One region of the Alteromonas sp. DYW1 genome, then DNA from elsewhere that is predicted to be linked to it. Evidence: predicted binding sites of a transcription regulator. Region 1 holds the regulator's gene; each other region holds the start of a gene.

What was found. Region 1 encodes ArgR, which controls arginine synthesis, uptake and breakdown. Its sites were predicted from a motif close to ANTGAATANNTATTCANT; they were not measured.
Region 2: the regulator ArgR is predicted to act here: its motif matches at 1,832-1,849, upstream of AC121Z_RS01975 (aspartate aminotransferase family protein).
Region 3: the regulator ArgR is predicted to act here: its motif matches at 1,754-1,771, upstream of AC121Z_RS11635 (OadG family protein).
Region 4: the regulator ArgR is predicted to act here: its motif matches at 1,446-1,463, upstream of argC (N-acetyl-gamma-glutamyl-phosphate reductase).

Annotation. Positions count from the first base shown of each region.
Region 1 is NZ_CM186038.1:585,810-589,006, forward strand. Features, by position in the region: gene AC121Z_RS02650 (TonB-dependent receptor) at 1-1,422, shown strand, start outside; gene argR (transcriptional regulator ArgR) at 1,694-2,158, opposite strand; gene mdh (malate dehydrogenase) at 2,409-3,197, shown strand, end outside.
Region 2 is NZ_CM186038.1:442,823-446,019, forward strand. Features, by position in the region: gene astA (arginine N-succinyltransferase) at 1-432, opposite strand, end outside; gene AC121Z_RS01975 (aspartate aminotransferase family protein) at 452-1,675, opposite strand; gene AC121Z_RS01980 (HDOD domain-containing protein) at 2,075-3,197, opposite strand, start outside.
Region 3 is NZ_CM186038.1:2,600,860-2,604,056, forward strand. Features, by position in the region: gene oadA (sodium-extruding oxaloacetate decarboxylase subunit alpha) at 1-1,388, opposite strand, end outside; gene AC121Z_RS11635 (OadG family protein) at 1,408-1,665, opposite strand; gene AC121Z_RS11640 (hypothetical protein) at 1,843-2,535, opposite strand; gene AC121Z_RS11645 (hypothetical protein) at 2,528-3,197, opposite strand, start outside.
Region 4 is NZ_CM186038.1:471,039-474,235, forward strand. Features, by position in the region: gene argB (acetylglutamate kinase) at 1-179, opposite strand, end outside; gene argC (N-acetyl-gamma-glutamyl-phosphate reductase) at 172-1,206, opposite strand; gene AC121Z_RS02115 (methylglyoxal synthase) at 1,557-1,967, shown strand; gene AC121Z_RS02120 (hypothetical protein) at 2,037-2,147, shown strand; gene AC121Z_RS02125 (Spy/CpxP family protein refolding chaperone) at 2,144-2,896, opposite strand; gene AC121Z_RS02130 (response regulator) at 3,063-3,197, shown strand, end outside.

The sequences.
Region 1 (3,197 bases):
CTGCGTTACGACAAATGGACATCTGACGATACTCCAACTGCTAACCCAAGCTTCCAGCAGCGTTATGGCTTCACCAACGCAGTTGCACCAGACATGGATTTGTTACAACCACGTCTAGGCTTCAACTACGTAGTTGATGACAGTACGTTCGTATACGGTGGTGCTGGTTTGTTCGCTGGTGGTAACCCGAATGTTTGGTTGTCTAACAACTATTCAAACAACGGTGTAACTATTCTTGCTTCGCGTATCACGTCAGGTGATGCATTATTAGCAGCGAATACTCCTGGATTCTTGTTCAACGTACCACAAGCTTCCATCGACGGTTTGACCGGTGGTGACGGTGCGGTTAATGCGCTAGACGCAGACTTCAACGTACCAGGCGTATGGAAGTTTAACCTAGGTACACAGCACGAGTTTGAAGATGGTACCGTTGCTGGTATCGACGCGATTTACTCACGTCAGCAAGACTCTGCTAAGACAATTGCACTGAACTCAGTCCGTATCGGTCGTGCAGCTGATGGTCGTCCTATCTACAAGAACGCTGATTTGTTAGATGCAGATTGCGTTGCGAATGTAGCGAGTAGCGATTGTTCTGGCCGTAACACAACTGATTACTTCTTGACTAACTCTGATGACGATGGCGATTCATTGGTAGTTTCAGTGTTTGCTAACAAGACGTATGACAGTGGTTTACGTGTTGGCGCAGCATATGCGTACATGGATGCTGAAGAAGGCAGCCCAATGAACAGCTCAACGGCAAGTTCTAACTACGGTAACTTGTCTACCGCTGATTACAACAATCCAGAAGTTGCAACCAGTAACTACGAAGTTAAGCACCGCTTTACTTTCAATCTTGGCTACAAGATGGAAATTTTCGACGGTTATGACACGCGCTTTAACCTATTTGCACAACGTGTGAAAGGTAAGCCGTATAGCTTCAACTTTGACTGGGATCCGGGCTTTGGTGACGAGCGTCCATTCGAAGATCGTTCATTGTTGTACGTACCATTGGTTGACGATCCAATCGTTCAATACGGCGACAACTTTGATCTAGACGCGTTCAACGCCTTTATCCGTACGCGTGGTTTAGAAGGTGCGCGCGGTTCAATCCTTGACCGCAATACTCAGAACAGTAACTGGTGGACACGCGTTGACCTACGTGTTTCTCAGGAGCTACCTGGCTTTATGGACGGACACCGTGGTGAAGTTTACTTCGCAATCCGTAACCTAGGTAACCTAATCAACGACGATTGGGGTGTATACCGTCAGGTTAACTTCGAGTACAACAACCCAGTGGTTGATGCTCGTCTACTTGACGATGGTACCTACCTATACACCAACTTTGATGGTGATGCAGGTCAAACAGTTAACGCAGATGCATCGACCTGGTCAATGCGTGTAGGTGTTAAATACCGCTTCTAATCCAATCGGATTAATCTAGAAAAACCGGCCTTTTGGCCGGTTTTTTGTTTTTGTGATTTACTTGGAGGGAGTACTACGACTTTGTTTTGTGCGCTCACTGTCGAGTCGTAAGCCAGCTAATGCATTTAACATGACAGTTAGAAAAACTTTTATAGTTGCGAGGGTTGTCAGTATTAATAGCTTATTGGATATACAACCCGTACACATTGAGTATGACTAGCCGTTTCCCAATAGATTGTTAGGCGAGGCAAGGATACTCGCTCATTTTTAGTTATACGTTATCGAACAGCTTCTCTACCCGCTGCCGTAACTCTTCAATTTGAGTTACGTCGGCAGGCGCGATGAATATTGTATCGTCACCGGCGATGGTGCCGAGCACACCGTCTTTTTTCGATAACGAGTCTAAAAGGCGAGCGATAAGCTGAGCAGCTCCTGGGCTGGTACGAATGATTACCATGACATTATTGTGCACGATATCCAATACTAACTGCTTGAGTGGGCTTTTCGCCGTCGGCATACCTAATTCAGGTGGCAAGCAGTAAACCATATCACCGCGGGCGTTGCGCGTGCGCACCGCGCCAAACTTGCTCAGCATGCGCGAAATCTTAGATTGACTAATACTATCAAAACCCGCTTGTTTAAGGGCGTCTACGATCTCTCCTTGCGAGCCATAGCTTTCGGCTTTCAATAAGTCTTTGAATGCTTTTATCAATAATTCTTGCTTCGGAGTTGCCATAGGTATTGCAGTTGCTTGGAGGAAAACCCACATTTTGCCGCAATCAACGCGGTGTGGCAATTTTCATCGTAAATTCAGGCTATAATTGCCTAAAATACTCAGTATACGACCATTGGGTCATTGAGTTTTGGGCCCTTTTGATTTAGTGTGTCGGGCGTTTAATTTCTTGCGCGTTGCTTGAGCTCACACTTCTATGTGCGTGTGCATAGACGCTTTAATTTTGTAAAGAATATTCTTGTAGGAGAGACTCATGAAAGTAGCAGTCCTAGGTGCGGCTGGTGGTATTGGTCAGGCATTATCACTTTTATTAAAAACTCAATTACCAGCCGGCTCAGAGTTATCACTCTACGACGTAGCCCCGGTTGTTCCAGGCGTTGCGGTTGACTTAAGCCACATTCCTACCGATGTAAAAGTAACCGGCCACGGTAAAGATAATTTGGCTGACGCCTTGCAGGGCTGTGATATTGTTTTGATCCCTGCTGGTGTGCCGCGTAAGCCAGGTATGGATCGCTCTGACTTATTTAATATTAATGCTGGGATCGTTCGCAACTTAGTAGATGCTATCGCAGATACTTGTCCTAAAGCATGCATCGGGATCATCACTAACCCAGTGAATACTACAGTGGCAATCGCTGCTGAGGCACTCAAGGCCAAAGGTGTATACGACAAAAATAAATTGTTTGGTGTGACTACATTAGATGTTATCCGTGCTGAGACTTTCGTTGCTGAAAAGAAAGGTCTGGATGTTTCTGGTGTGCATGTACCAGTGATTGGTGGTCACTCAGGTACGACGATTTTGCCATTATTGTCACAAGTTGAAGGCGTAAGCTTTAGTGATGATGAGGTCGCAGCATTAACGACACGTATCCAAAATGCCGGCACTGAAGTGGTTGAGGCCAAAGCAGGCGGTGGTTCAGCAACATTATCTATGGGTCAAGCCGCAGCGCGTTTCTGTTTATCATTAGTTGCCGCTATGAAAGGCGATAATGTCGTCGAATATACTTATGTTCAGGTTGATTCTGATGATGCAGCATTTTTT
Region 2 (3,197 bases), 140 kb from region 1:
GACTTTTGACAGAAAACGTCCATTCACGCCACCACGAGCTTCTTCGCGTAAAAACAACGTACAAATCTCGGTAACGCCGGAATAATCGTTGCAGAAGGTAAGAATATCCACGGTATTGTGAATGTTTAACTCGCGCGATGCGTGGACGACTTTGCCAACATGATAATGGTAAAACGCATCATCAAGGCCTACCGCAGCCTCGATACCTGTGGTCCCTACCACGTGTTGATTAGCGGTGTTTTCCATTACAAATAAGTAGCTTTGATTACCTGGCTCGATGACGCCATCAACAAACGAGTTTTCTGATTTCTCAATTTTACGGCGCAGTAATCCTTCGTTCACTGGCAGTGAAGTAAAGCCAATACCAGACTCTTCGGCAATGGCATGCAGAGCGGCATAGTCGCTACGCTGAATTGGGCGAATAACATTCATAGTAATGTTACTGCTGCTATTAAGCGGCAGATTCCTGCGTGGCAGCGACGACTTGAGCAACCGCTTGTTCAAAACGCTCTAGGCCTGCCTCAATATCCGCATCAGGAATGACCAACGATGGCGCGAAGCGGATCACGTTGGCACCTGCGACCAAACACATGAGGTGATGCTCAGTAGCTGCCATCATGAAGTCACGTGCGCGACCTTGATACTTTTCATTCAATGCACAGCCAAGCAGCATGCCTTTACCGCGAATCTCACTGAAAACCTGATACTTTTCGTTGATGCGTTCCAAATGCTTTCTGAATAGTGCTTCTTTAGCAACTACGCCATTCATAACTTCTGGAGTATTTACGATATCAAATGCTTTTTCAGCCACCGCGCAGGCCAGTGGGTTGCCGCCGTATGTGCTGCCATGTGTGCCCGGTTTAAGGCTAGCCGCAATCGCTGCGGTGGTCAGCATTGCACCAATTGGGAAACCGCCACCTAATGACTTTGCGGTAGTTAAGATATCTGGTGTTACCCCCAACCCCATGTAGGCATACAGGTGACCGGTACGGCCAACGCCGGACTGAACCTCGTCAAAAATTAATAATGCGTTGTGCTTATCACAAAGTTCACGTACGCCTTTAACGAATGCCACGTCTGGCTCAATGATACCGCCTTCACCTTGCAGCGGCTCCATCATTACGGCACAGGTCGCATCCGAAATCAGAGCTTCAAACGCCGCCAAATCATTGTAGTCACAGTGTTGTATCGCGCCTGGTTTAGGCCCGAAACCATCTGAGTAGGCTGCTTGACCACCAACGGTCACGGTGAAGAAAGTGCGACCATGAAAACCTTGCTTGAAAGAAATAATTTGATTCTTTTCTTCGCCGTAATGATCAAGCGCATAACGACGCGCCAGCTTTAATGCCGCTTCGTTCGCTTCAGCACCTGAGTTGGCAAAGTAGACGCGCTCTGCGAACGTGGCATCGGTCAGCTTCTTCGCTAAACGAATGGATGGTTCGTTGGTGAATACATTACTCAGGTGCCAAAGCTTTTCGCCTTGCTCCTTGAGCACCGCGACTAATTCGGGGTGACAATGACCTAATACATTTACCGCGATACCGCCAGCAAAGTCGATATACTCGTTACCTTGTTGATCCCATACACGCGAGCCCTCGCCTTTAACCGGGATCATGGCTGCTGGGTTATAGTTTGGAACCATTACATCGTTAAACATTTCACGAGTTACATTCATTTAGTTACCCTCAAATAATTCGCAACTGCACTCAGGCAATAGCGTAAATGTGTGCAAAATCTAGCCGACAAGTATGCCATTTCTTCTGCATCTTGTCTCGTTTGATATCGCTGGAGTCCTTGAAAATAAAGGCTTTATGCAGCTAATTGCAGAAAAAATGCATAACTATTTGATTTGCTCAATTTCAACGAAAACCATAACAGCTCGCAGACCAACGAAAATACCGTTATCGGTAATGACAATGTTAATAAAATGTAGAATTGCATAGTTATCTGCAAAAATTTTTAGAACCCAGCAACATGGCTGGTTAAATTGTGTGCAAAAAATGGATGGGGTCAGAAAAGCGGAGCGATGAAATGCGCAAGCCTCAGCTAAAAGCGCAGCAACAAGCGGTTTCGATTATTCAATGTCATCCAGTGTGGAGCTGAAATTTAAGGGTAGATGACGTAAATCTATGCGATTGAGTGCCAACACTTTGGGTTTATCAATACCGCTGGCACGAACCAGACAATTAGCATCACTGCTATCCAAGAGTTTATTGGCTTTGAGCATGCGATACCTGGCATACCATCGTGAGCGTTCAGTCAATCGTGCAAGTGGTAATTCGTCTTTCGCAACGGTTCCTGAGGCAATCGACTGCATTGCTGGAGATACCCCCAAACGCTTAAATTTCATGTAATGCAAAAGGTCTGCAGTGACGATATCAGCATAGTCATTCCACAGTGCACTGAGAAAATTGTTGGAAGGCGTTATTTGCGTTAAAGCATCATGCAAATCGCGCTTTTTACTGGCTTGGGCTCTTTCCAGCGCTTCTCTTTGCTGGCGCTCAAACAATTTGAAGTAAATCCGCGTTACGGCATTTCTACCTAGCGCTTGCAACAGTCCGATCACATAGGCATCGTTTGCCCTGACTTTGTTAAAGGGGGCGAGGTACCGATTAGTCAACGCCACACTCAATGCATAGTGCCAAATATGTTGCTTTATTTCCGGGTATGGGTCAGTAATTTGCGGGATACACCGGCGCACAATCAAAGTTGGGATGATGAGTTGTAAATTCTCAATGTTGATGAAACTGAGTGCTGCGCGCAGCGTTTCAACAATAATCACCTTACCACGCGAGTCTTTGCGACGATGTTGTGGTGCATTGACTATTTTCAATAATTCAGGATACATCCACGGGATCCTTGCCACCAATGGCTCAAGGCGCGGGATTGTGCAGGCTTTTACGGATAACAGGTCGAGTAGTTCAGGCACGCTGTTACTGAGACCCAGCCAGTCGCTAAAAATTGCGCCAGGTAGGCGAATTTCGGTTTCCAAACGACTTAACAACTGCTTGTGAAAATCATTGCGCACCGCATCAACATAGGCTTGTTGTGTCATTTCGGCGCGCTGGCGATTCTCAATTGCTTGTTTCTCGACAATCAGTAATTCTCGACGCGCATAGCCTTGCTCTGAGTCTTCATAGGCAATCACCCCAGGGGTTTCACGACCCATTAACTCATTCGCTTCGAACAGCGATGTC
Region 3 (3,197 bases), 1.8 Mb from region 1:
GCGTCAGGAGTCGGCTCAAAAGCGTCAGGATTACCGCGGTTCTTTAAAAACTTAAGCCCAACTTGCGGGAACAATGCAAAAGTTAACGTATCGTCCACAACGGCATCGGCAAGGGTAAACCCCTCCGACCCTGAGAGACTGATTAAATCTGCCTGTAGACTCTCCAATTCCGGGGGCAGGTGGTCGGCAGGACGATCAGTAATCGGTGCTTCTCCCGCCAGCACACGTGCTTGTAGATCAGCATTCACTGGTGCTGGAGTTGCACCGTATTCACCTTTTAACACACCTGCCGTTTCTTTACTGATCCCCTTGTAACGTTCGCCTGATAACACATTCATTACCGCTTGTGTACCGACGATTTGCGAGGTTGGTGTGACTAGCGGAATAAAGCCTAGATCTTCGCGCACACGGGGGATCTCATCGAGTACTGCAGCAAACTGATCTTCAGCGCCTTGCTCACGCAATTGATTTTCCATATTAGTCAACATTCCACCCGGTACCTGGGCAGACAAAATGCGCGCATCAATGCCTTTCAAGCTGCCTTCAAACTGTGCATACTTACTCCTTACCGCGCGAAAATGGTCTGCAATCGGCGCTAGCTGCTCTAAACTTAACCCAGTATCTCTAGGGGTATCTTGCAGCATCGCTACTATGGTTTCGGTAGCCGTATGCCCATAAGTCATGCTCATGGGTGATATCGCGGTATCAAGCATGTCGATGCCTGCATCAATCGCTTTTTGATAAGTTGCTGTGCTTAGGCCTGTAGTGGCATGACACTGCATGGCAATCGGCACATCAACCGTGCGCTTCAGTTCGGTGATCAAGGTCTCACATTCGTAAGGCTTAAGCAGGCCTGCCATGTCTTTAATACAAATACTATGCACACCTAGGTCTTCAAGCGCTTTAGCCATATCCAACCACATTTGTAAGGTGTGCACTGGACTTACGGTGTAAGAAATCGTGCCTTGTGCATGAGCACCTATAGCAACGGCAGTTTTGATCGCAGTTTGTAGGTTGCGCACATCATTCATCGCGTCGAAAATACGAAACACATCGACGCCATTGGTATGCGCACGTTCAACAAATTTTGCCACCACATCATCAGCATAATGACGGTAACCTAATAAATTTTGCCCACGCAGCAGCATTTGTTGGCGGGTATTTGGCATTGCCGCCTTAAGCGCACGAATGCGCTCCCAAGGGTCTTCGCCCAAGTAGCGAATACATGCGTCAAATGTTGCTCCACCCCAAGATTCCACAGACCAGTAGCCGGCTTTATCCAATTGCTCAGCGACTGGCAACATATCTTCCAGGCGCATACGCGTAGCTAACAGTGACTGATGTGCGTCTCTTAGCACTAGCTCGGTTAACGCTAATGGTTGGCGCATAGTATCTCCTTGGACTTAATTATTTCGACTGGCGGTATTGATGAACGGCAGCCGTTATAGCTGCGACAACTGACTGATCAGGAAGACTCGCTTGGTCTGTTTTGTTTGCTTTCGCAGGTCGTTCTACTTCGGGTAGCGGGAATCGTTCTACAAAGCGTTTGAGCAGATTCATTGCGACAATTAGCAGAGTCAAAAACGCAAACACAGAAACCATGCCAACGCCCATTAGGATAGCGGCTTCGCCCAGTTGTGATGTTAAGGTATTGACGGTTGACATAACTAATCCCGAAGATAGTCATTTGGCTAAAATTACTCATGCATAAGTATCATGGAGCCTGAAGATTTGCAATCGTCACGCCAACCAATATGCATAAAAATTTATCAAGGCGTGATAAAAACCCCTCAAAAAACACTATTTATTCAGTATTTTTACATAATTATTACAAACCGCTGACTAAAACTCATATTCTATAGCGAATCGTAATGTGTGATTCTTGCCAGAATGCGCAATTTCAGTAATAAAACCTGATTCCCATTTAATCTGTTCTTGCCCATCAATCCGATAAACCCCCATAAAGCCCGGACCAATACCAACGAAATCCTCACCGCTGTATAGCTCTAATGAGGGTTGGACGGCGGGTAAATAGCGATAACGATATTGCAATCTAAATTCGGTTTCCCATTCACTGCTGATTGTCTCGCCCCATTCTCGGATCACAAATAGATTCATGGTAATACTGGTTTTACCGATTTCTTTTTCAACAATTAAACCGGCTGTTGCTTCATAGTTATCGAGCGCCTTGCGTTTTTCAAACTCAAATACAGCCCCCCAATCTGCCCAGTACTGGCCTTGTTGAGTTAACATCCAACGGGTTTCAATTTCATACCCGGCCAGTTCAAAATTATCGGCTTCGTCGCGCTCGCCAAACAGATAAAACTCAAGCGCTACTGATTCAGATAACGCATGGCCATAGCCAAAGCGTTGTGCCAATACATTGGTGTCGTCTGTTTGGCTCGACATAAAACGCCACTCAAATTCGCGTTCATTTGCGGTGACATAAGGGTGATAAACTTTATCAACCACCATTCCATCGGCCCATACACCCGATGCCCAAATGACGGCAAAACTAACTAACCACCTAAACATGGCGCTTGCTCCTATTTTGTTTACCGCCGTTCCGCGCGCGGAAATAGTAAACGCCTAAAGGGGTAAACATGGCGAATAGATATACCAGTAAAAAATCAAATGAGGGCGATGCTTCATAGCCAATCAATGTGTTGAGTACATGCCCATACTCAGAACTGTCTGCCACCCAAGCATTTAAATTTACCATCGGCGTACCCAATGAAACCAAATCAACCTGGGCTAACAGTCCGGTAGTTTGAGCCAGTTGACCTGCGATAAATGCTGCCCAGAGTAGCAATACCAATAAAGACCAAGAGGATTGATAAAGCTCATTAATTAAAAAATGAAATATGACCGCAAAGCTGAAACAAATGCCAAGTCCAACAATAGTTCCCATCGTCACGGTTTGGAGTGAATCTATTTGCTGCAGGTACACTCCGAAGAAAATAAACAACGTTAACAATTTACTTGTAACCAATGCAGCAGCCCCAATCATCAGCCAAACCTCTGCAGCTCGAGAACTCGTCGTTGCGTGCAGCAGATTTACCGCACTCAATGCTAATGAACAATAGGCGATAACAAGGAGGCTCGCAGTAAACACTTCCAGGCCAGCACCGGCAAACATCGCAGCTATGGTTTGAATAACAAAGATGGTAATGATGGATAAACCAAATCCTGGCAAA
Region 4 (3,197 bases), 110 kb from region 1:
TGTTTGTTGGACTGAAAGCCGAGTTTAGCCAACAGAGTTTCAACGCCATTACCGCCGCCGTGCACAATAACCACCTTACGGCTGACGGTTATCTGCTTAATCGCTTGAATAAATCCAGTCAGTGCAGCAGTATTTTCCAGTAATGCTCCGCCCACTTTGATAACCACAGGATTACGCATCGTGGTTACCTCGCTGAGGTATCAAGCCAACCCAATCAGGCAAGCCAAAAGCGAGATTGGCACATTGCAGCGCCTGACTTGCAGCACCTTTTAATAGATTATCGATGGCGGAGCTAATAACCACGTATCCTGTTTGTGGTGAGTACTGCCAATAAATGTCAGCAAATGCTTGATGTGCCACCTCGTCAATTTTTGGTGCCTGTGTTCTTAACCTAACCAATGCACTGTGCTGGTACGCCCGGATGAATGCCTCATCCACTTGCGTTGCGGTAACCCCGTACTTTAGTTTGCAAGTGATTGTGGCAAGAATACCGCGCTTGAAATTCCCCAAGTGCGGCGTAAAGATTACTGGGGCACCTAAGTATGCACTGATCTCAGGGGTATGTCGGTGCGATAGAATGCCATATGCCTGCAAGCTGACCTCACAAAAGCTGCTATTGAAGGCTGCTTTGCGGCCAGCACCACTCACGCCAGAGACAGCATTGATAATCGGGAAATGCGCTGAGTCCAGCAATTCCGCCTGCATCAGAGGTTTAGTCGCGAGTAATGATGCCGTGGGGTAACAACCAGGGACTGCGATCAAATTTGCTTGAGCGATGTCAGTTGCATACCATTCAGCCAGACCATAGACCGCCTTACATAGTGTTTCTGGATGCGCATGAGGAAAGCCATAGAATTGCTCAAAGACCTGCCGGTCTTGTAATCGAAAGGCACCGCTAAGATCGAACACTTTAGCCTTACCTTGCAATAACGTTGCGACCCAATCATGACTCGCTTCATGAGGCGTTGCGAGAAAAATAATATCAAAGGATTCTGCTAACTGCGCTAAATCTTCCTGACCAATGGGGAGCAGTGGTAGATCGACATAGCCCTGCAGGGCTGGATATAGCTCGCTCAGTGGTTTGTTGGCGTCTGCACTGGTTGCACTTACGCAGAGTTGGCCTAATTCAAAATTTGGGTGACTATTTACAAGCCGCGCCAGCTCGGCGCCGGTATAACCGCTAGCCCCAATAATGCATACTTTCATTTTTATTCATTTCGTTGGAATTAAAAGAACTTTTTATCTTTGACTGTCGTGCCATTGGAACAGCGTTACAAGCAAAGATAAAAAGGAGCCAAAGATATTACTTGCATCGCAATTTAAGTGATTCCTGGCTAGTCAGGGAGTATTTTAGTGTTACTGATAAATGCCTTTTCATTATGTTCAAATTAGCGCTTATGAATTCCAAGCAAAGAATACATGAAAAAGAATAAATATTAAATAAAAAAGAATAAAAATTCATTTAATTGCGGTGCGCTGCCAGCAAAACTCTTTAGCTATCCAAATGTAGGCGTGGCAGTATATGGTGTAAAATTACACAGTGATGAGTAAATAACATGCATGAACCGACCGTAGCGCTTGTCGCCCATGATCATAAAAAATCGGATTTATTGACTTGGGTAGAAGCCAACGTCAGTCGTTTAGGCCAATGCCAGTTAGTGGCGACGGGAACCACCGGAGGCTTGCTGGCTGACAAAACCGGTTTAAGTATTCATCGGTTTAAAAGCGGTCCGCTGGGTGGCGATCAACAAATTGGGGCACTCATTGCCGATAATAAGTTGGATGCGTTATTCTTTTTTTGGGATCCACTAAATCCAGCCCCGCATGATCCCGATGTTAAAGCCTTGCTGCGACTATGCTCGGTGTGGAATGTGCCGGTTGCTTGTAATCGCTCAAGCGCGGACATGATTATCACATCGCCACTATTCTTATCGCCAGACTACACACGAGACGTCCCAAACTATTAGTCTGTTATTTAGGTTTTGAGGCAATAAGTCGTTAATTTTGGCCCGTATTCAGTCGGATTAAATTGTTCTATGGAAAACGGTATCGTCGAAGCGTTCATCGAGTCCAATGCTGAACATGATTGGGGCGCGACGATACCAGTGGATGCAGAGGGGGGTTATTGCCCCGTGCAGGGGGCTTAGCCCCTGCGGCCTTTGCGTTGCATTAGTTTTTCGAACTTGCTTTGTTGCGCCTCTGTTAACTCATGGAACATCTGCTGCTGAAGGTGAGCTCGGTGCAGAGTGAGTTGTTGCTGTACCGGCTGATACTCCGCATATAACGCTTCCCATGCTTGCTCATCAAACTCGGTTGCTTGGATAAGCGCACGTTCCAACACACGCATGGCACGCAATTGCTGTTTAAGTGGGGCGATTAACTGTTGTGTATCCTTTTGCAACATTTGTATTGACTCTTGTTGTGTCTCTGTCAACGAAAGCTTATCTGCCATGTGAGACATGCGGTCACTCCAGTCAGGTCTCTCTTTACCTTGCGGCTGTGCCTGTTGCACAAATTCTGTCTGTTGTTCGGGGGTCAGCAGTAACCATATGTTGTGACGTAACTCTGCGCGCTCAAGTAATGCCGCTTTATGCTGTTGGGCGTGTTGGGCTAACAGTTGCTCCACTAACTCAGGTTGCCAATCGTCAGCTTGTACGATGTCTTTTAGCGCCTGACGAAATGCGTGTTTATCGGCTTTAAACACCGCACGGTCTGCTTTGGCTTGCTGCATTAAAGCTTTTACATCTTGCTTTTGCTGCGCCCCTAAATCCAATTGTTTTAAGGTTTGTAACATAGGATTCTGAGACGGGTGCTGTGGATGCGCTACAGCTATACTCGCGGCACTAATAGTAATAGCGCCAATAAAAAGTAAAGAACGAATGGTTGGGTATTGCATAATAATGTCCTCAGGGGTGTAATATTTTCGAAGCCCTCAGTCTATAAAACTGGATGCAAAGAAACGCAAAGCCAGTGTAAAGGTTGTGTAAAGTTAACCACGAAAAGATGAATTCACTAATGTAATCTCATAGTCTACGCTTACCAAAACAGCCACTTGCTCTCTCATGGATACCCGACAACTTTTAATTATCGACGATGACCGCGCGTTAACTGATTTGCTAAAAAGTTATTTCGAGCCGCAAGGTTACGTCGTTTCTGTGTGTTCCGACGGCCGCTCAGGACTCAGTGAAGCAACGTCA